2 regions of the Aeromonas sp. MR16 genome follow, and region 2 is predicted to be linked to the other one. Evidence: predicted binding sites of a transcription regulator. Region 2 holds the regulator's gene; the other holds the start of a gene.
What was found. Region 2 encodes NrdR, which represses ribonucleotide reductase genes. Its sites were predicted from a motif close to CACNNTATANNGTG; they were not measured.

Region 1 (11,441 bases), on a different contig from region 2:
ATACGGATACAGGCGGACACCTCTTCCATGATCTGCGCTTCGGTACAGAAGATGTGGGCGTCATCCTGAGTGAAACCCCGTACCCGCATCAAGCCGTGCAGGGAGCCTGACGGCTCGTTGCGGTGGCAGGAGCCAAACTCGGCCATGCGCAGCGGCAGATCGCGATAGGACTTGAGGCCCTGATTGAAGATCTGGACGTGACCCGGGCAGTTCATCGGCTTGATGGCGTACTCGCGGTTCTCGGACTGGGTGGTGAACATGCCCTGAGCATACTTATCCCAGTGGCCGGAGCGCTCCCACAGCACGCGATCCATCATGGCGGGGCCTTTCACCTCCTGATAGTCATACTCACGCAGCTTGGTACGCATGAAGGTTTCCAGTTCACGGAAGATGGTCCAGCCGTCGTTGTGCCAGAACACCATGCCGGGCGCTTCTTCCTGCATGTGATACAGGTCGAGCTGCTTGCCGATCTTGCGGTGGTCGCGCTTGGCGGCCTCTTCGAGGCGCTGCAGGTAAGCCTTGAGCTGCTTCTTGTCGGCCCAGGCGGTACCGTAGATCCGCTGCAACATTTTGTTGTTGGAGTCGCCACGCCAGTAGGCGCCGGACATCTTCTGCAGCTTGAAATGGTGGCAGTGACGCATGTTCGGCACGTGGGGGCCGCGACACATGTCGACGTACTCTTCGTGATGATACAGACCGGGCTGGTCATCACGGGCAATGTTCTGATCCAGGATCTCGACTTTGTAAGTCTCGCCACGGGCTTCGAACACGTTGCGTGCCTCCTGCCAGGAGACTTTCTGCTTGATGACGTCGTAATCCTTGGCGGCCAGCGTCAGCATGCGCTCTTCCAGGGCAGCCAGATCTTCGTCGGTCAGGGTACGATCGAGATCGACGTCGTAGTAGAAACCATTGTCGATGACCGGACCTATGGCCATCTTGGTCTGGGGCCAGAGTTGCTTGATGGCATGACCCAGCAGGTGAGCGCAGGAGTGGCGCAGGATGTCCAGACCTTCTTCGTCTTTGGCGGTGATGATGGCCAGGGAGGCATCGGCTTCGATCAGCTCGCAGGCATCCACCAGTTCACCGTTTACCCGACCGGCAATGCATGCCTTGGCGAGGCCCGGACCTATGTCCGCGGCGACGTCCATGACGGAAACGGCGTGGGCAAATTGACGTTGGCTGCCGTCAGGCAGAGTAATGATTGGCATTATGTATTTCCTTAACAGTGGTGACCCCTACCAAAGGCCACATGCAGATTGAAGAAGTCCTTTAAAATCAAGCCATTCACTTTGATGTTTCACCGTTCACAATACGGTTTGTACACGCCGTGATACACACTTTGATGTCCGTGCGAGGCTATTCATTGACAGGAACAGTGGGGATTGTATCAGACGTCACGACTCAGACAAGTTGCCAGGGCGATTTTACATACAGCAATGGCTGGGTCTTTGCCGCTGTTGGGAGCAGCGGTAATGGCGACCGGGTGCTAGGTTTCGAGATAGGCGTTCGTCTGAGAGGAAGAGAAAGATGTACAGCTATGAGATTTCGTTTCCGGAGCACGCGGAGAAGATCATCCATCCGGATCACATACTGACGACCCACTGTCCCGTCCATCTTGGCGAGCTGGTGATCCTGAGCGACGGCAGCAAGCGCGAGGTGTGCAGCATAGTGCACAGCAGCGAACGCAGCACCCTCTATGTCACCGACATCAGCCCGGGCAAAGTGACCGCCAGTGCCTGAAAAAACTGATACTCAATGAGGGAAGGGGGCCGGCCACCAACGGCTAGCCCTCTCCAAGCAGCGACTGCCCGTTGAAATCGAAGGTGCTGTTCCCCTCCTCGGCCAACGCCAGCTCCTGCAAGACCCGAAGGGCCAGCTTGTTGCCTTTCTGCGAGGCCTGATAGAGCCACTGTTTCGCCTGCGCCATGTCGACCCGACCGTTCACCCCCATCAGGTGCAGCACCCCCACTTTCAGCATGGCGGGCACATCGCCGTTGCGGGCCGCCAGCTCCATCCAGTGAAAGGCCGCGCGCAGATCCCGCGGCACCCCGACCCCACGCAAGTAAAGATCCGCCAGTCGATATTGACCAAAGGCATCCCCCGCCTCGGCGGAGCGACGATAGAGCGCGATGGCGCGGGCCAGATCCTGTTCACTCCCCTGCCCCAACTCGTGGCTCCAGCCCATCAGGGCCTGGGCCCTGGGCTGCCCCTGCTCCGCCAGCGGCAGCCAGATATGGGTCGCCTGCTCGAAGTGGCCCACACGCCAGGCCCGGCTGGCCGTCGCCAGCGCCTGCTCGGTAGAGAGCGGGATGAGGCGCCAGATGACCAGGCAGATCACTCCGATAAACAGCCAGCGTGAGGTGGTGGGCTTCATGATGATTTCCGTGATCCAGTTCGCATTTCGTCTATGTAAACGAAATGTAGCAGCAGATCAAGCGGGAGATTCATTTGCGATGCAGTTTTACATAAGGCGGGCGGCCGGGCTTGCAGTTTGCCGGAACCCTCGCCACAATAACTGTATATATAAACAGTATCGGTATGGTGAGATGGCAGGACGAGGCAGCAGTCACAATGTCGAACACCGCTTCAGTGGTCCACAAGTCGAGGCCATCGACGATGGCTGGCAAGCACAGGAGTGGGAAACCGCGTTTCAACCTCAGGCGCCTCAGACACAAGTGCGCGAGATAGAGGCCAAGAGCATCATCAGCCACAATCTGTCGCCGGATGTCCCCTTCGGCCGCTCCATCAACCCCTACCAGGGCTGCGAGCACGGTTGCATCTATTGCTACGCCAGACCCAGCCACGCCTATCTGGAGCTCTCACCCGGCCTGGACTTCGAGACCCGGCTGTTCGCCAAGCGCAATGCCGCCGCGCTGCTGCGCCGGGAATTCGCCAAGCCGAGCTACCAGCCCCAGACCATAGTGCTCGGCGCCAATACCGATCCCTATCAGCCTATCGAGCAGCACTACCGGCTCACCCGTGAGCTGCTGGAGGTGATGCTGGCTCACCGCCACCCGGTGGGGATCATCACCAAGAGCGCCATGATCTTGCGGGATATTGACCTGCTGACCGAGTTGGCCCGGGAAGGCTTGTGTCAGGTGATGGTGTCGGTCACCACCCTCAACGAGACGCTGAGGCGGCAGCTGGAGCCTCGTGCCAGCACGGGCGCCGGGCGACTCAAGGTGATCGAGAAGCTGGCCGGGGCCGGGGTGCCGGTCGGGGTGTTGGCCGCTCCCATGATCCCGCGCCTGAATGAGCCCGAACTCGAGCAGATCATCAAGTCGGCGGTCGAATCCGGTGCCAGCTGCGCCGATTACATACTGCTGCGCCTGCCCCACGAGCTGACGACCCTGTTCAGCGACTGGCTGGACGAGCATTACCCCGGCCAGAAGGAAGCCATTCTGAACCAGCTGCGGGCCAGCCGGGGCGGCAACCTCAACAGCCCCGCCTTTGGCACTCGCATGCGCGGCGAGGGTCAATTTGCAGACTTGCTCGCCCAGCGCTTTCGACTGATCAGCAAACGGCTACAGCTTGGCAAACGCCACGTTCAGCTGAACCTGACCCGCTTCATTCGCCCCAACGAACAGCTACGGTTGTTCTGAAGGCCGGAGCTGCGCTTGATCCGCTCAGCCTCTGGGTCGCGAAGGCCGGGCCGGCTTGGGCCGTGCAATCAACTCCGCTGGCAGGCGCGATGGCTCATGGGCCACCTCCTCTTCCTCAGTGGAGGCGGCCTTGGCCTCCGCCCCCCACATCCGGCTCCACCAGATCTCCCACATTATCCAGCTGGTCATGGCATGCTCCTCTTGGATGGCATCGATGGATTTGCCGAGTTCACCTTTGGCGCTCGGACAGTGGTAGCTTGCCCCGGCCCCGTGACAACGGGATGACGGCCTTATGATCCTTTGAGTAACCGCTGTGCCCATGCCGGCGCCGACCCTGCCAGCCAACCGCGACCGGGGCGACAACAGCAGTATAAAAATCTAATAAATATATGAATTTCGACATAAATAAATTGCTGGATAGGGAGCAGCAGCGGAGAACTGAGGCGGCATCGCCAGGATGGCGGTAAAAATAGCGCAATAAAAAGAGCGACCCTGGGGTCGCTCTTTTTGTCGGGGTAGACGGGCGATTATTCGTCGCCAGCCACACCCTCTTCGCTGGCACCTGCGTCGGCGGCACCGGCGTCTGGCGCAGTATCTGCACCTTCCACCTGCTCACCGTCGATGGCCACGACGTCGGTCTCTTCCTCGTCGCTCTCGGCGATGCGCTGCAGGCCGACCACGGTCTCGTCTTCACCGGTCCGGATCAGACGCACACCGCCGGTGTTACGACCTATGATGCTCACCTCGCTGACACGAGTACGCACCAGGGTGCCGCCGTTGGTGATCAGCATGATCTGGTCGGTATCCTCGACCTGGATGGCGTCGATCACCTTGCCGTTGCGATCATCCACCTTGATGGAGATGACGCCCTGGGTACCACGGCTCTTGGTCGGGTACTCGGTCAGCGCGGTGCGCTTGCCATAGCCGTTCTCGGTGGCGGTCAGGATAGCACCCTCGCCACGGGGGACGATCAGGGAGACGACCTTGTTGCCATTGGGCAGACGGATGCCGCGCACACCGGAGGCTGTACGACCCATGGGACGCACGCCCTTGAAGGTGCCCTTGCTCTCGGTGCTGTCGGCACCTTCTACGCTGTCGCTGCCTTCATCGTCGTTGCCGGCGTCGTCGTCGGTTTCGACGTCGTCGCTGGCATCCGCATCCGCGCGACCGCTGCCTTCCGCGAAGCGAACTACCTTGCCCGCGTCGGAGAACAGCATGATCTCGTTGCTGCCGTCGGTGATATCCACCCCGATCAGCTCATCACCCTCTTTGAGGTTGATGGCACGAATACCGGAGGAGAGCGGACGGCTGAACGCAGACAGGCTGGTCTTCTTCACGGTACCGTCGGCGGTGGCGAAGAAGACGTACTTGTCGTCGCTGTACTCGTTGACCGGCAGGATGGCGGTGATGCGCTCACCCTCTTCCAGTGGCAACAGGTTGATGATCGGACGGCCGCGGGCGCCACGGGACGCCTCCGGCAGCTGATACACCTCGAGCCAGTAGACCTTGCCACGGGTGGAGAAGCACAGGATGGTGTCGTGGGTGTTGGCCACCAACAGACGCTCCACGAAGTCCTCTTCCTTGATCCGGGTAGCCGACTTGCCCTTGCCACCACGACGCTGCGCCTCGTAGTCAGTCAGCGGCTGGTACTTCACATAGCCCTGGTGAGACAAGGTGACGACCACGTCTTCCGGAGTGATCAGATCCTTGGTATTGAGCTCGATGCTGGAGAAGTTGATCTCGGTGCGGCGCGCGTCGCCATACTGCTCGCGCACGGCCACCAGCTCATCGCGGATCACTTCCATCAGGCGTTCCGGGCTTGCCAGGATGAACAGCAGCTCGGCGATGAGATCCAGCAGAGATTGGTACTCTTCCAGGATCTTCTCGTGCTCGAGGCCGGTCAGCTTGTGCAGACGCAGGTCAAGGATGGCCTGGGCTTGCTGCTCGGTCAGGAAGTACTGGCCTTCACGGATACCGAACTGGGGCTCCAGCCACTCGGGACGGGCCGCGTCGTCGCCGGCTTTTTCCAGCATGGCGGCCACGTTGCCGAGCTCCCAGCCGTTCGCCACAAGCTTGGCCTTGGCGTCCGCCGGGGTGTCGGAGTGACGGATCAGCGCGATGATGGGGTCGATGTTGGCCAGCGCCACCGCCAGGCCTTCCAGGATGTGGGCCCGATCCCGCGCCTTGCGCAGTTCGAACACGGTCCGGCGGGTCACTACCTCACGGCGGTGCAGCAGGAAGGCATCCAGGATCTCTTTAAGGTTCATCACCTTGGGCTGGTTGTTATCGAGCGCCACCATGTTGATGCCGAACGTGGTCTGCATCTGGGTGTGCTTGTAGAGATTGTTCAGCACAATCTCGCCGGACTCGCCGCGCTTGATCTCGATAACGATGCGCATGCCGTCTTTATCAGACTCATCGCGCAGGGCACTGATGCCCTCAACCTTTTTCTCTTTGACCAGCTCGGCGATCTTCTCGATCAGCCGCGCCTTGTTCACCTGATAAGGCAGCTCGTGAACGATGATGGTCTCGCGACTCGTCTTGTCGTCCACTTCCACTTCGGCCTTGGCACGCACATAGATGGAGCCACGACCGGTGCGGTACGCCTGCACGATGCCGGAGCGACCGTTGATGATGGCGCCGGTGGGGAAGTCAGGGCCGCTGATATAGGTCATCAGCTCATCGATGGTGAGATTGCCATTCTCGATCAACGCCAGACAGCCGTTGACGATCTCGGTGAGGTTGTGGGGCGGAATGTTGGTCGCCATGCCCACCGCGATACCGGAGGAGCCGTTGACCAGCAGGTTGGGCACTTTGGTGGGCATGACAGCCGGGATCATCTCGGTGCCGTCGTAGTTCGGCACCCAGTCCACGGTCTCTTTGTCCAGATCGGCCAGCAGCTCGTGGGAGATGCGCGCCATCCGCACTTCGGTGTAACGCATGGCGGCGGCGCTGTCGCCGTCGACCGAACCGAAGTTGCCCTGACCGTCGACCAGCATGTAACGCATGGAGAAATCCTGCGCCAAGCGGACGATGGTGTCATACACGGCGCTATCGCCATGCGGGTGATATTTACCTATTACGTCACCGACCACACGGGCCGATTTCTTGTAGGGCTTGTTCCAGTCGTTCCCCAACTCGTTCATTGCAAACAGAACGCGGCGGTGAACCGGTTTCAAGCCATCACGCACATCCGGCAGAGCTCGTCCTACGATCACGCTCATGGCGTAATCCAGATAGGAACTCTTGAGCTCTTCTTCGATGTTGATCGGCGTGATCTCTCTGGCCAGATCGCTCATAGAAAGCCTTAATCCCTAATTAGTTGTTCTTTGGCTTAAACAGCGCGCAATAGTAACACAGGACGCGACATACCTTAAGCCACAAATCGGGCTGGTTTGACAAAGTACGTCCGTTATAATGCCCGCCAGGACAATAGATTGCGCGCCTGTCACCAGGCTTGTGCGCCCTGCCACAGGATCCACGAAAATGAATACTGATGCCAATGTCGATCTGACAGAAATCGCCAAATTTGAAGCCATCGCCTCCCGCTGGTGGGACATGGAAGGTGAGTTCAAGCCGTTGCATCAAATCAACCCGGTGCGCCTTGACTGGATCACCGACAAGAGCGGTGGCCTGTTTGGCAAGCGCGTGCTCGACATCGGCTGCGGCGGCGGCATCCTCTCCGAGAGCATGGCGCGCCGTGGCGCCAAGGTGACCGGCATCGACATGGGCAAGGAGCCGCTCGGCGTCGCCCGTCTCCACGCGCTGGAGGCCGGGGTGGAGCTCGACTATCAGCAGATGACCGCCGAGCAGCATGCCAGCGAGGCGCCAGGCCAATATGACGTGGTGACCTGCATGGAGATGCTGGAACACGTGCCGGACCCAGCCTCGGTGCTGCGCGCCATCGCCACTCTGGTGCGCCCGGGCGGCAAGGTGTTCGTCTCCACCATCAACCGCAACCCCAAGGCCTATCTGATGATGATCCTGGGGGCCGAGCACCTGCTCAAAATGGTCCCTAAAGGCACTCACGATCACAAGAAGTTCATCACCCCGGCCGAGCTGTGCCGCATGGGGGAAGCGGCGGGCCTGCTGGTGAAAGACATGAGTGGGGTGCACTACGCGCCGCTGTCCAACCGCTTCAAACTCGGCGCCAACGTCGACGTCAACTACATGGTGGCCTTCGTGCGCCCGGAGCAAGGCTGATGAACACCACTGACAAGGCGCCCCTGCGTTGCGTGCTGTTCGATCTGGACGGCACCCTGCTCGACACGGCCCCGGATCTCGGCGCCGCCGTCAACCACGTGCTGGTGAGCGAAGGCTTCGCGCCGCTCTCTGACGACATCATCCGCCAGACCACTTCCCACGGTGCGCTCGGGCTGCTCAGGGCGGGCCTTGGCGACGAGTTGCTGGAAGAGCTGGGTGCCGGGCGCCTGCGCGCTGCCCTGCTCGACCATTACGCGGCCAACCTCTGTGTCGGCACCCGCCCCTATGAGGGCATGACTGATCTCATCGAGTGGCTGGACGAGCGCGCCCTGCCCTGGGGCATCGTCACCAACAAGCCGGGCTTTCTGACCGAGCCGCTGCTGGCTGCCCTGCCGGCACTCGCCAACTGTGGCGTGACCGTGAGTGCCGACACTCTGCCGGTGCGCAAACCCGATCCCGCTCCCATGTACTATGCCTGCGAGCGGCTCGGCGTAGAGGCGGCCCACTGCCTCTATGTCGGCGATCACGTGCGCGACATCGAGGCGGGTCGCAACGCGGGCATGCGCACCGCGGTGGCAGGCTGGGGTTATCTGCACGACGACGAGGATCCCGCCGACTGGGGCGCGGACCTGCAGTTCGATACGGTGCAGGCGCTGCACCACTGGCTGCGCTACGAGCTGAGCTGAGTTCGCCTCGACCGGGACCATGCCGTTCATTGATGGATCCCGCGGGCAGCTTTATCCCCCTAGACAGAGGTCCAGGGGATGTCTGGGGGACAAGGATCCCGACCAGCCCCCGCCAGCGGGAGCCAACACCGGCTCCCTTTTCCTTTTCATGGAGGCTGCGCCGCCGCCCCGTTCGGACAGCTTTTGACCCTTGCTGCACAAGGGATAACCAGCCTGAATTTGCTAGTAAAAACGTCCCGTTTTCGCAAGCAAAAAAAGTTATTTAAATTTTCCATGTTCGATCATCGGACTTGCATTTAGCGGAGCGGACGCATGAAAACCCACTCACTGTGAGCGTCCACTAACATCGGTCATGACACCCACAATTTATCCACAGCAATCGGGTTATCCACACGTTGCAATGCGGGGACGACCTCACTATCTTGTAGTTCGAATTTAAAATAACACTATATCTTGTGATTCATGGCGCACTTCGCCCCCAGGCCACCCTAGAGAAGGGAACCCTGGATGCGTGGCGCCATGGTTTTTCGGGAATCAACTAAAGGTCATCAGCCAATGAACTTGTTTGTGACGAAGCGTAACGGCCACAAAGAACCCATCGATCTGGATAAAATTCACCGCGTGCTCGACTGGGCCGCCGAGAAGCTCGACAACGTGTCGGTCTCCCAGGTGGAGCTCAAGTCCCACATCCAGTTCTATGACGGTATCCGTACCGCCGACATCCACGAAACCGTCATCAAGGCTGCCGCCGATCTGATTTCCGAACAGAGCCCGGACTACCAGTACATGGCCGCCCGTCTGGCCATCTTCCACCTGCGCAAGAAGGCCTACGGTCAGTTCGAGCCGCCCCACCTCTACCAGCACGTCGCCCGTCTGGTAGACATGGGCAAGTACGACAAGCACCTGCTGACCGACTATAGCCAGGCCGAATTCGAGGAGCTGAACGAGCACCTGGATCACTGGCGTGACATGGACTTCTCCTACGCCGCAGTCAAGCAGCTGGAAGGCAAGTACCTGGTGCAGAACCGCGTCACCGGCGAGATTTACGAGAGCCCGCAGTTCCTCTACATCCTGGTGGCGGCCTGCCTCTTCTCCAAGTATCCGAAAGATACCCGTCTGGACTACATCAAGCGTTTCTACGATGCGGTGTCGACCTTCAAGATCTCCCTGCCGACCCCCATCATGAGCGGCGTGCGCACCCCGACCCGTCAGTTCAGCTCCTGCGTGCTGATCGAGTGTGATGACAGCCTGGATTCCATCAACGCCACCGCCAGCGCCATAGTGCGTTACGTCTCCCAGCGCGCGGGCATCGGCATCAACGCCGGCCGCATTCGCGGTCTGGGCAGCCCCATCCGTGGCGGTGAGGCCTTCCACACCGGCTGCATCCCCTTCTACAAATACTTCCAGACCGCGGTCAAGTGCTGCTCCCAGGGCGGCGTGCGCGGCGGTGCGGCCACCCTGTTCTACCCGCTGTGGCACACCGAGGTGGAGAGCCTGCTGGTACTCAAAAACAACCGCGGCGTGGAAGAGAACCGGGTCCGTCACATGGACTATGGCGTGCAGATCAACAAGCTGATGTACCAGCGCCTGATCAAGGGCGGTGACATCACATTGTTCTCCCCCTCCGATGCGCCGGGTCTGTACGACGCCTTCTTCGCGGATCAGGACAAGTTCGAGCAGCTCTACGTCAAGTACGAGCAAGACCCGGCCATTCGCAAGAAGACCATCAAGGCGGTGGATCTCTTCTCCCTGATGATGCAGGAGCGCGCCGGTACCGGTCGCATCTACATCCAGAACGTGGATCACTGCAACACCCACAGCCCCTTCGATCCGAGCGTGGCCCCGGTGCGCCAGTCCAACCTCTGCCTCGAGATTGCGCTGCCCACCAAGCCGCTCAACAACGTGGATGACGAAGAGGGCGAGATCGCCCTGTGCACCCTGTCCGCCTTCAACCTCGGCGCCATCGAGAAGCTGGAAGATCTGGAAGAGATGGCGGACCTGGCCGTGCGCGCCCTGGATGCGCTGCTGGATTATCAGGATTACCCGCTGAAAGCCGCGATGAAGGGCAGCATGAACCGCCGCACCCTGGGGATCGGGGTCATCAACTATGCCTATTATCTGGCGAAAAATGGTGCTCGCTACTCCGACGGCTCCGGTCTGGCTCTGACCCACCGCACCTTCGAGGCGATCCAGTACTACCTGCTGAAGGCCTCGGTGCAGCTGGCCCGCGAGTTTGGCCCCTGCCCGGCCTTCAACGAGACCACCTATGCCCAGGGGATCCTGCCCATCGATACCTACAAGAAGGATCTCGATGTGCTGTGCAACGAACCCCTGCACCTGGATTGGGAATCCTTGCGTGAAGAGATCAAGACAGTGGGTCTGCGCAACTCCACCCTGACCGCCCTGATGCCGAGCGAGACCTCCAGCCAGATCTCCAATGCCACCAACGGCATCGAGCCGCCCCGCGGCCTGGTCTCGGTCAAGGCCTCCAAGGACGGCATCCTCAAGCAGGTGGTGCCCGAGTACCACCGCCTGAAGGATCAGTACGAACTGCTGTGGAAGCAGCCGAGCGTCGACGGTTATCTGCAGCTGGTCGGAGTGATGCAGAAGTTTGTGGATCAGGCGATCTCCGCCAACACCAACTACGACCCGGCCCGTTTCGAAGGCAACAAGGTCCCGATGAAGCAGCTGCTCAAGGACTTGCTGACCGCCTACAAGTACGGCCTCAAGACCCTCTACTATCACAACACCCGTGATGGTGCGGACGATGCCCAGACCGATCTGCAAGACGACGGTTGCGCTGGCGGCGCCTGTAAGATCTGATGAACCGGGCGGGAGCAACAAGCTCCCGCCCTCCTGTCTCCTCTCATTCAAGACATTCAAATCACCATGGCTTATTCAACTTTCTGCCAGACCCAGAACGACCAGCTCAAGGAGCCGATGTTCTTCG
Region 2 (11,441 bases):
GCCAGCAGGCGCTGCGGGAGCGGCTGCAACTGGTGGAGCGGGCCCTGGTGCTGATCGGCCTGCTCACCCTTGGCCTATTGATCCTGCTGATGTGGCGCATTGTCTACGGTCGTATCGTCTGGCCGCTGCAACACGCGGTGGAGGGGATGAGCCGGCTGGCGCGGGGGGATCTGGCGCCCTTGCCCTCAAGGGCACAGGGGCAGGACGAGCTGGCCGAGCTCGGCCGGGCCCTGCAGGTGTTTCGCGACAACGCCATCGAGCTCGGTCGCTATCAGCGGGAGCTGGAGTCCAGGGTGGAGGAGCGCACCGGCCAGCTCAGCCATGCGAACCTGCGCCTCAACGAAGAGGTGGAGAAGCAGCGACTGGCCCGCGCCGAGGCGGAGCAGGCCAACCGGGCCAAGTCGGTCTTCCTCGCCACCATGAGCCACGAGATCCGTACCCCCATGAACGGCATCCTCGGGGGACTCAGTCTGCTGGAAGATACCCGGCTCAATGGGGAGCAGCAGCGCTATCTGGCCGCCATCGGCCACAGCGGTGAATCCCTGCTCGAGATCCTCAACGACATTCTCGACTACTCCAAGATAGAGGCAGGCCACGTGGAGGCTCGCCGCGAGCCCTTCCCGCTGCACCAGCTGGCGGACGAGCTCTGCACCCTGTTTCGGCCAAGGGCCGAGGCCAAGGGGCTGCGCCTCGAGCTGGCCTGTGCCGACACCCTGCCCCCCGTGGTGGAGGGGGACATGGGCAAGCTGCGCCAGGTGCTCGCCAACCTGCTCGGCAACGCCGTCAAGTTCACCCGGCAGGGGCGCATCAGCCTGTCGCTGATGCCGCTGGCGTGCGATGGCCCCTGCGCCGAGCCCTGCATCGAGTTCGTGGTGCAGGATACCGGCCCCGGCATCCCGGACGATGAGCAGCAACTGGTGTTCGAGGCGTTTCGCCAGCGCAAGCGGGATCTCGGCCATCAGGGTGGCACCGGGCTTGGCCTTGCCATCAGCCAGAAGCTGGTGAGCGCCATGGGGGGCGAGTTGCTACTGTCCAGCGAGCCGGGGGAGGGATGCCGCTTCAGCTTCAGCCTGCCCCTGCAACGTTCGGCCGCGCTCCTGCCAACGGAGCCGCAGCCCTTCCACCTCTGCCGGCCACGGGAGATCCTGCTGGTGGAGGACAACGAGATCAACCGGCTGGTGGCGCAAGGCATGCTGGCGCGCCTCGGCCACGGCGTTACCCTGGCGGAGGACGGTCGCAGCGCGCTGGCGCTGGTGACCGAACGGGCATTCGATCTGGCGCTGCTCGACATCAACCTGCCGGACATGGACGGCATCAGCCTGCGGGAAGATCTCGCCGCCATCAGCGAGGAGGTCCATGGCCGGGCGCTGCCCGCCATCGCCGTCTCGGCCCAGATGTACCCCGAGGATATCCGCCACTGCCTGGCGGCCGGCTTCGCCGATTTTGTCGGCAAGCCGGTGCGGCTGGCGGCCCTGGCCGGCGCCATCGCGCGTCAGTGCAAGGAGGAAGACGCCTCGATCGCTCAGGCTGGCACTGAGGCGACGGCGTCACGACCGGCTGCGGGCAATGCGATGCTGGAGGCGGATCTGCCCATGCTGGGCCTGCCGCGCATCCGCCAGCTGGTCGCGCTGTTCGAGTCGCAGGGCGCCGAGCTGGTGGCGGCACTGGTAGCGAGCGAGCCCGGAGAGGCGCGGCGACAATGGGCCCACAAGCTCAAGGGCAGCGCCCTGGCGCTGGGCTTGAGCGAGCTTGCGACGCACTGCGCCGAGCTGGAGGCGGGGGGGGGTGATCCGGCGACCCTGACCGCGGTGTTCGAGGAGACCATGGAGGCGTTGCGGCGCTGGCTGGCGACGAAAAGCGTGGCTGCCGACTGAATAAATGTGCATTTTGCAACATAGATTCAACATTTTTTTAGGTGGTTGGACTGTCTCTTTGATCTCGCTCACGTTACAATGCGCGGGCCCACTTCACCTATCGCGCAAACGATTTTCAGGAGATAAACGGATGTTGAAACGTGACATGACCATCGCCGGCTACGATCCCGAGCTGTGGCAGGCCATTACCGACGAGACCCGTCGTCAGGAAGAGCATATTGAGCTGATCGCGTCTGAGAACTACACCAGCCCCCGTGTCATGGAAGCCCAGGGCTCCCAGCTGACCAACAAGTACGCTGAAGGCTACCCGGCCAAGCGTTACTACGGAGGTTGCGAGTATGTGGACGTGGTTGAGACCCTGGCCATCGAGCGCGCCAAGGAACTGTTTGGTGCCACTTACGCCAACGTGCAGCCGCACTCCGGCTCCCAGGCCAACAGCGCCGTCTACATGGCCCTGCTGCAGCCGGGCGACACCGTGCTGGGCATGAACCTGGCCCACGGCGGTCACCTGACCCACGGCTCCCCGGTCAACTTCTCCGGCAAGCTGTACAACATCATCCCCTACGGCATCGATGAATCCGGCAAGATCGACTACGACGAGATGGAACGTCTGGCCGTCGAGCACAAGCCGAAGATGATGATCGGTGGCTTCTCCGCCTACTCCGGTATCGTTGACTGGGCCCGCATGCGCGAGATCGCCGACAAAATCGGTGCCTGGCTGTTCGTCGACATGGCTCACGTTGCCGGTCTGATTGCCGCTGGCGTCTACCCGAACCCGGTGCCCCACGCTCACGTGGTCACCTCCACCACCCACAAGACCCTGGCCGGTCCGCGCGGTGGCCTGATCCTCTCCGCCGCCGATGACGAAGAGCTCTACAAGAAGCTGAACTCCGCCGTCTTCCCGGGTGGCCAGGGTGGCCCGCTGATGCACGTCATCGCCGGCAAGGCCGTGGCTTTCAAGGAAGCGCTTGAGCCCGAGTTCAAGACTTACCAGGCCCAGGTCGTCAAGAACGCCAAGGCCATGGTCGAGGTGTTCCTGAGCCGTGGTTACAAGATCGTCTCCGGCGGTACCGACAACCATCTCATGTTGGTTGATTTGATCGGCCGCGAGCTGACCGGTAAAGAAGCCGATGCCGCGCTGGGCAAGGCCAACATCACCGTCAACAAGAACTCGGTGCCGAACGACCCGCGCTCCCCCTTCGTCACCTCTGGTGTGCGTCTGGGTACCCCGGCCATCACCCGCCGCGGTTTCAAGGAAGCCGAGAGCAAGCAGCTGGCTGGCTGGATCTGCGACGTGCTGGACAACCACGACAACGACGAAGTGCTGGCCACCGTGCGCGAGAAAGTGCTGGATATCTGCCGTCGTCTGCCGGTTTATGCCTGATACGCCAGAAACTCTGGTATAAAAACAATGCCACCCTCGGGTGGCATTGTTGTTTATATGGCGGCGCCACTTGGGCGCCGTGCACCGCCGATCATAGAGAGGAGATCTCATGCCCGATCAGACAAGACTCAACGATAACGACCTCATCTCGTCCATCCGCCCCCAGTATCACTTTCGCCCAAGCCCGGAGGGCCTGTTGGCCTGGGATGTGCGCCGACTGATAAGGCTGGGGCGCGGGTTGCCGGTGCGCGCCGTGCCGCTTGGTCAAATAGCCGAACTCGACAGGGAGCACTGGTACGGGCATGGGAGCGTGAGGCCCACGGTGCGCAGCATAGTGGAGCACTGCCAGCTGATGCTGGCCGCCGATCTCGCCTATCCCATCATCCTCGACAGCGAAGGCCGGGTGATGGATGGCATGCACAGGGTGAGCAAGGCGCTGATGCAAGGGGCGACCCACATCGATGCGGTGCAGTTTGAACAAGATCCGGCTCCCGACTATGTGGATTGCGATCCCGATGCCTTGCCCTATGACGACTGATGGCGGCGGCCATTCTCGGTGCAGCCTCAATGCCATCCACGGGTGGCATTGTTTTTTCTGGGCTTTTACCGGTTTTGGGTGGCCGTGTTACACTGGCAGGCCAAGATCCTGACCCCAATGGCAGGTGACCCTTTACTTGCCCTGAGTTTGCGCCGGAGGTCCGATGCATTGCCCTTTCTGTAGTGCCGTTGATACCAAGGTGATCGATTCCCGTCTGGTGGCAGAAGGCCACCAGGTGCGCCGACGCCGCGAGTGCCTGCTCTGCCACGAGCGCTTCACCACCTTCGAGATGGCCGAGCTGGTGATGCCCCGCATCATCAAGTCCAACGGCTCTCGCGAGCCCTTCAACGAAGACAAGCTGCGCGGCGGCATACTGCGGGCGCTGGAGAAGCGGCCGGTGAGCATGGAAGCCATCGAGAAGGGGATCAATCACATCAAGTCCCGCCTGCGCGCCACCGGTGAGCGCGAGGTCGCCTCCCAACTGCTGGGCAACCTGGTGATGGATGAGCTCAAGACCCTCGACAAGGTGGCCTATATTCGCTTCGCCTCCGTCTATCGCAGCTTCGAAGACATCCGCGAATTTGGCGAAGAGATCGCCAAGCTGGAGAAGTAACGAGGGTGAGCAAGGCAATATCCGCTTCGCCCCTCTCTACCTCAGGACTCGAGGATATCCGCCTTGTTCTGACAAGAAGCGGTGAAGAGATCGCCAAGCTGGAAAAATAGGCCGGCGCCATATAACCCATTTTCTCGCCTGTAACGGGAGCCCAGATGTTTAGTCAAGACGATTATCAATGGATGAACCGGGCCCTCGAGCTGGCCCGCCGCGGCCGCTACACCACGGCCCCGAACCCCTGTGTCGGCGCCGTGCTGGTGAAAGCCGGCGTGGTGGTGGGGGAGGGCTGGCACCAGCGTGCCGGCGAACCCCATGCGGAGGTCTATGCCCTCCATGCTGCCGGGGAAGAGGCCCGTGGTGCCACCGCCTACGTAACCCTCGAGCCCTGCTCCCACCACGGCCGCACGCCCCCTTGCGCCGAGGCACTGATCAAGGCCGGGGTGACCCGGGTAGTCGCCGCCATGGTGGATCCCAATCCCCAGGTCGGCGGACGCGGCCTGCGCATGCTCTCCGAGGCGGGTATCAAGGCAGACTTCGGCCTGCTCAGCGCCGAGGCCGAGGCGCTCAATCCTGGCTTCTTCAAGCGGATGCGCACCGCCTTCCCGCAGGTGACGGTGAAGCTGGGCGCGAGCCTGGATGGTCGCACCGCCATGGCGAGCGGCGAGAGCCAGTGGATCACAGGTCCCCTTGCCCGCGCCGACGTGCAGCGCCTGCGCGCCCGTCACGATGCCGTGCTCTCCAGCGCCGAGACGGTGCTGGCGGACGGCGCCTCCCTGAACGTGCGCTGGGACGAGCTGCCCCCCTCCGTCAAGGCGGTCTATCCCAAGGAGGCCCTGCGCCAGCCACTGCGGGTCATCGTCGACTCGCAGAACCGGCTGACCCCGGACTTGCCGCTGTTCCAGACCGCGGGACCTGTGCTGCTGGCCCGTCACAAGGCGGCCGGCGACTGGCCCGAGTGGGTGCAGCAGCTGGAGTTGCCGCTGCTCGACGGCAAGCTGGATCTGGTGAGCCTGTTCATGCTGCTGGCCAAGCGCAACATCAACTCGGTGCTGGTGGAGGCGGGGCCAACGCTGTGCGGCGCCCTGCTGACCAAGGGGCTGGTGGATGAGCTGGTGCTCTATCAGGCGCCCAAGCTGCTGGGGGACGAGGGCCGCGGCCTGTTCCACCTGCCCGAGTTGACCCGCCTGTTCCAGGCGCCCAAGCTCAACCTCAAGGATGTGCGGCTGGTGGGGCAGGATATCCGCATCACGGCCAAGATCGTTTAGCCCCGAAGCCCTAGGATGGGTGGCTTGAAAACAAGCCATTCCCATCACGGCCAGAGGGGCTGATCCTTCAGTTCTCCATATTCAACACAGGCCGGGGCTGAGCGGGCCCCGTCATCAGCAAGGTGATCTGCATGTTTACCGGAATTATCGAAGCCATGGGTACCCTGGCCGAGCTGCGTCGTCAGGGGGAGGACATGGCCCTGACGGTGCACGCGCCGACCCTCGACTTTAGCGACGTCAAGCTCGGCGACTCCATCGCCACCAACGGCGTCTGCCTGACGGTGGTGGCCCTGGGTGATCAGCGTTACACCGCCGACGTGTCGCTGGAGACCCTGTCTCGCACCGGCTTTGCCAGCGCCAAGGTCGGCGATCCCGTCAACCTGGAAAAAGCCTTGATGCCGACCTCGCGCCTCGGCGGCCACCTGGTCTCCGGCCACGTGGACGGCATCGGCGAGGTGAAGAGCAAGTCCAGCAGTGGCCGCGCCATCGAATACTGGATTGAAGCGCCTAGCGAGCTCGCCCGCTACATCGCCGAGAAGGGCTCCATCGCGGTGGATGGCATCAGCCTCACGGTCAACGCCGTGCAGGGCTCGCTGTTTCGCCTCACCATAGTGCCCCACACCGCCCAGGAGACCACCATAGCCCGCTGGAAGCCGGGCCATCGGGTCAACCTCGAGGTGGATCAGATAGCCCGCTATCTGGAGCGGCTGATGCAGGGCAAGGGACAGGAGAGCGCGGGCTCGTCTCTGACCCTGGAGAAACTGGCGCAATCCGGTTTCCTGTGATGGTGAATAATTCCATCATTCATTGATGTGGTGGTTTAATTATCCGTTTAATATTTATTTTTTGGTATAAACAGCTAGTGAAATGCGGTTGTCTGCCTTGTTGATGAGCGCTCGCGACGGATCCCGGCCCGCCGCTCAGCCCGATAGCCTGGCTGAGTGGTCCGCCAAACCGGTTTTCTGTGATCCCGCCCGGGTTGAAACGGGGGCCAGCGCCCCCATCTAGGACGGAATGACGCAGTATCAAGTCGAGCCCACGGGCTCAATCCCCGAAGCATGTTGATGGAGTAGCCCATGGCGCTGAGCACAACCCAGGAAATCATTGCCGATATCAAGGCTGGCAAGATGGTGATCCTGATGGATGACGAAGACAGGGAGAATGAAGGGGACCTCATCATGGCCGCCTCCTGTGTCCGGCCGGAAGACATCAATTTCATGGCCCGTTACGGCCGTGGGTTGATCTGCCTGACCCTGACCCGGGATCGCTGCAAGCAGCTGGCGCTGCCGCTGATGGTAGACCGCAACAACGCCCAGTTCTCCACCGCCTTCACCGTCACCATAGAGGCGGCCGAAGGGGTGACCACCGGCATCTCCGCCGCCGATCGCGCCGTCACCGTGCAAGCCGCGGTGGCGCCGAACGCCAAGGCTGCGGATCTGGTGCAGCCTGGCCACATCTTCCCGCTGATGGCGCAGGATGGCGGCGTGCTGACCCGTGCCGGCCACACCGAGGCGGGCTGCGATCTGGCCCGGCTTGCGGGTCATGAGGCGGCCTCCGTCATCGTCGAGATCCTCAACGAAGACGGCTCCATGGCGCGTCGCCCGGATCTGGAGATCTTCGCGGAACAGCACGGCATCAAGCTCGGCACCATTGCGGATCTTATCGAGTACCGCAACCAGCACGAGACCACGGTCGAAAAGGTGGCCGAGTGCAAGCTGCCCACCGAATACGGCGAATTCGACCTCATCACCTTCCGCGACACCATCGACAATCAGGTGCACTTCGCCCTGAGGAAGGGTGAGATCCAGGCCGACAAGCCGGCCCTGGTGCGAGTGCATCTGCACGACGTGCTGAGCGATCTGCTGCACACCGACCGTCACAGTGCCCGCAGCTGGCCGCTGCCCAAGTCCATGGCGCGCATCGCCGAAGAGGGCGGCGTGCTGGTGATCCTGGGGGCGGAAGCCAGCGGCAACGAGCTGCTGGCCCGGGTCAAGGCGTTTGAAGCCGCCGACAAGGGACTGCAACCGGAAGGGGCCAAGTGGCAGGGTACCTCGCGCCGGGTCGGCGTGGGCTCCCAGATCCTCAAGACTCTGGGGGTTGGCAAGATGCGGCTGTTGAGCTCGCCCAAGAAATATCACGCCCTCGGTGGCTTCGGTCTCGAGGTCGTGGAATACGTCGGCGAATAAACCCCGCGGATGAATGAACAAGTCACCATGCTCGCCCTGTGCGGGCATGGTTTTTGTCGTGGGTCTGTTGTGCTAGAATGTGCGCACTTTTGACCCCGGCCCTTTTTGATTGCACAGAGACAGGATTTCCAATGAAGATTATCGAAGGAAATATCGCGGCTCCCGAGGCGCGTGTTGCTATTGTCGTTGCCCGTTTCAACAGCTTCATCAATGACAGCCTGGTGAACGGCGCACTGGACGTGCTCAAGCGTCAAGGCCAGGTGCAGGACAGCAATCTGACCCTGGTGCGCGTGCCGGGTGCCGTCGAAATCCCCTTGGCAGCCAAGAAGCTGGCCAAGAGTGGTCAATACGATGCCATCGTCGCCCTCGGCACCGTCATCCGTGGTGGTACCTACCACTTCGAACTGGTGGCGAGCGAGAACGGCAAGGGTCTGGCCCAAGTAATGATGGAATATGAAATTCCCGTTGCCTTCGGCGTGCTGACCACCGAAAACATCGAACAAGCCATCGAGCGCGCCGGTACCAAGGCGGGTAACAAGGGTGCAGAGGCTGCACTGAGTGCGCTCGAAATGATCAACGTACTGAAACTGCTTGAGGAATAATACATTGAAACCGTCTGAGCGCCGTAAGGCCCGTCATTGCGCCACCCAGGCCATCTACCAGTGGCAGATGACCAAGGCTAACGTGGGCGACATCGAAGAGCAGTTCAAGATCGATCAGGACACCAAGGGTGTGGACCTGAGCTATTTCCGCGATCTGCTGTTCGGGGTAGCCCTCCACTGCAGCGAGCTGGACAAGGTGTTTTCTCCTTTCCTCTCCCGTCCGCTGGACGAAGTGGACATGGTGGACAAGGCGATCCTGCGTCTGGCGACCTACGAGCTGACCCGTCGTGATGATGTGCCGCCGCGCGTGGTGATCAACGAAGCGATCGAGCTGGCCAAAGCCTTCGCCGCCGATGACAGCCACAAGTTTGTCAACGGTGTACTGGACAAGGTGATCAAGACGCTGCCGAAGCGTTGATCCCGTCGTCCATCCGCATTAAGAGAGGAGCCAGCTAAATGCTGGCTTTTTACTGTATGGGTGAATTTGAGCTGATTGAGAAGTACTTCAAGGTCCCCCACGCCCGCAAGGACGTGGTGATGGGCCCTGGAGATGACTGCGCCCTGCTGACCCTGCCTGCCGATACCCAGCTGGCGGTGAGCACCGATACCCTGGTGAGCGGCGTGCATTTCTTTCCCGACATGGATCCGGTGGATCTCGGCTACAAGGCGCTGGCGGTCAATCTGTCCGATCTCGCTGCCATGGGGGCCGAGCCGCGCTGGGTCTCGATGGCGCTGACCCTGCCGGCCATCAACGAGGCCTGGGTCGCCGGCTTTGCCGAGGGCTTCCTCGAGCTTGCCGAGTACTACAACGTGGCCCTGGTGGGGGGGGACATGACCCGCGGCCCGCTCTCCATCACCGTCTCGGTGAAGGGCTCGGTGCCGACCGGGCGCGCCCTGCTGCGCAGCGGCGCCAAGGCCGGCGACGGCATCTATGTGACCGGCACCCTGGGGGACGCCGCCCTGGCGCTCTCCCATCTGCTGGGCAAGCGCAGCCTCAACGAGAACCAACTGGCCGCGGTGCTGCCGCGCCTCGATCATCCCCATCCCCGCATCCTGGCTGGCCAGGCCCTGCGCGGGCTGGCGGGCAGTGCGCTGGATCTCTCCGATGGTCTGGCCTCGGATCTTGGCCACATCCTCAAGGCCTCCGGCGTGCGGGCGCAGATCGATCTCGGTCTGCTGCCGCTCTCCCCCGTGTTGCAGGATGCGGTGCCCGAACGGGATGCCTGGCAGCTGGCGCTGGCGGGGGGCGATGACTACGAGCTCTGCTTCACCGTGCCACAGGAGCATCACGGCGCGCTGGACACGGCGCTGGCGAACTGCGGCGTCAAGTTCACCCGCATCGGCCGGATCCTGGCTGGCGAGCCCGGCATCGACTATGTGCGGGGCGAGCAAGCGGTGGAGCTTGAACTCAAGGGATGGGATCACTTCGCATGAGCTTGTTTATGATAAAGCCCGAGTTGAAACGGCTGAACCTGAGGAACCCGCGCCACCTGCTGGCGGTGGGCTTTGGTGCCGGCCTCTCTCCCAAGGCGCCGGGCACCATGGGGACCTTAGTCGCCATTCCGCTCTACCTGCTGGTGAGCGGCCTTTCTACCCCCTGGTTTGTCGCCTTGCTGGCGCTGGGCTTAGTGGCGGGGATCTGGATCTGCCAGGGCGCCACCGATGCCATCGGCATGCCGGATCACGGTGCCATCGTCTGGGACGAGGTGATTGGCTTCGGGGTGACCATGATAGCGGCCCCCACCGGCTGGGAGTGGGTGCTGGCCGGTTTCGTGCTGTTCCGGCTGTTCGATGTGCTCAAGCCCTGGCCCATCTCCTGGTTCGATCGCCGCATCCACGGCGGCCTGGGCATCATGCTCGACGATCTGATCGCCGGCCTGTTCGCCCTGCTGTGCATGCAGTTGCTGGCCGGCTGGATAGGCTGAGTCTTACCGCCTTGGGTCAGGCCGGATGTCATGTCCGGCTATCTAGCCGATCGCTGGGTTATTCACCCCGTCCTGCATGCAGCGACTGGCCGGCGGGATAAAATAATGCCCTCAGATGGAGTGCAGGTCCGACCTTTTGGCGGACCCGCACTGTTTTGTATGCAATTTTACCCCTGACTGCCCCCCATGGCCGCCCCCGTCACTGGCGGATCATTCTGATTTTTCCCTATTTACCTCTGCTTATTTTTCCTTCATCCAGATATGCTGCCGTTAAAAAATCATTTTACATAAATATTCACTACTCATTCGAAGCTCGACAGGCGAAATGGAATAGTTGATCTGATTGCTTGTTAAGCTATTGTTGAAATTTAAATATGGTAACTGCTCGCGTTACCGTCACAACATCTGCTAATGTGATTTTAGTCGACATTTTACGCCATTGAAGTGTGCGTTATCTGCGCAAAACATTGCGAAATTGTATAACTGGATCATTTACACCCGCGGGCAAACCGACTAACTTACTCGCGGGTTATTCCAAAAAAATGCAAAAAACCCGCCCGGATTGCTGGTTTCGCTGCCTCATGGATTGAGCGTTTCTTACTCGCTAAACACTCAATATCAACGACCCAAGGCACCACCAGCATCTGCGGCTGATTTACGGACGAATTATTTGGGACGGATGTCCCCCGCAGAGGTAACCATGTCCTTGCTCGAAGTGAAAAACTTGCGGATCGAGTACCCCTCCCGCTATGGGGTGCTGGCCGCGGTGAAGGATCTCTCTTTTTCTGTGGAAAAGGGGGAGATCGTCGGGGTGGTCGGTGAATCAGGCGCCGGCAAATCCACCATCGGCAATGCCGTCATCGATCTGTTGAGCCCGCCCGGCCGCATCGCCCGTGGCGACATCTACCTCAATGGTGAGCTGATCTCCGGCAAGAGCCAAAACGAGATGCGGGCCATCCGCGGCTCCCGTATCGGCTTCATCTTCCAGGATCCCATGACCTCCCTCAACCCGCTGTTCACCGTCGAACGGCAGCTGGTGGAGACCATCCTGGCC

Region 1: the regulator NrdR is predicted to act here: its motif matches at 8,936-8,949, upstream of nrdA (class 1a ribonucleoside-diphosphate reductase subunit alpha).

The regions. Positions count from the first base shown of each region.
Region 1 is NZ_JAKZFK010000021.1:1,705-13,145, reverse strand. It holds gene thrS (threonine--tRNA ligase) at 1-1,208, opposite strand, end outside; gene MM194_RS14975 (hypothetical protein) at 1,528-1,740, shown strand; gene MM194_RS14970 (tetratricopeptide repeat protein) at 1,784-2,374, opposite strand; gene MM194_RS14965 (PA0069 family radical SAM protein) at 2,547-3,602, shown strand; gene MM194_RS14960 (hypothetical protein) at 3,627-3,791, opposite strand; gene gyrA (DNA topoisomerase (ATP-hydrolyzing) subunit A) at 4,130-6,901, opposite strand; gene ubiG (bifunctional 2-polyprenyl-6-hydroxyphenol methylase/3-demethylubiquinol 3-O-methyltransferase UbiG) at 7,089-7,805, shown strand; gene MM194_RS14945 (HAD-IA family hydrolase) at 7,805-8,491, shown strand; gene nrdA (class 1a ribonucleoside-diphosphate reductase subunit alpha) at 9,047-11,314, shown strand; gene nrdB (class Ia ribonucleoside-diphosphate reductase subunit beta) at 11,381-11,441, shown strand, end outside.
Region 2 is NZ_JAKZFK010000028.1:19,167-30,607, forward strand. It holds gene torS (TMAO reductase system sensor histidine kinase/response regulator TorS) at 1-1,874, shown strand, start outside; gene glyA (serine hydroxymethyltransferase) at 2,005-3,258, shown strand; gene MM194_RS17355 (hypothetical protein) at 3,368-3,796, shown strand; gene nrdR (transcriptional regulator NrdR) at 3,960-4,409, shown strand; gene ribD (bifunctional diaminohydroxyphosphoribosylaminopyrimidine deaminase/5-amino-6-(5-phosphoribosylamino)uracil reductase RibD) at 4,565-5,674, shown strand; gene MM194_RS17370 (riboflavin synthase) at 5,806-6,459, shown strand; gene ribBA (bifunctional 3,4-dihydroxy-2-butanone-4-phosphate synthase/GTP cyclohydrolase II) at 6,751-7,860, shown strand; gene ribE (6,7-dimethyl-8-ribityllumazine synthase) at 7,992-8,462, shown strand; gene nusB (transcription antitermination factor NusB) at 8,467-8,880, shown strand; gene thiL (thiamine-phosphate kinase) at 8,937-9,896, shown strand; gene MM194_RS17395 (phosphatidylglycerophosphatase A) at 9,893-10,387, shown strand; gene MM194_RS17400 (ABC transporter ATP-binding protein) at 11,088-11,441, shown strand, end outside.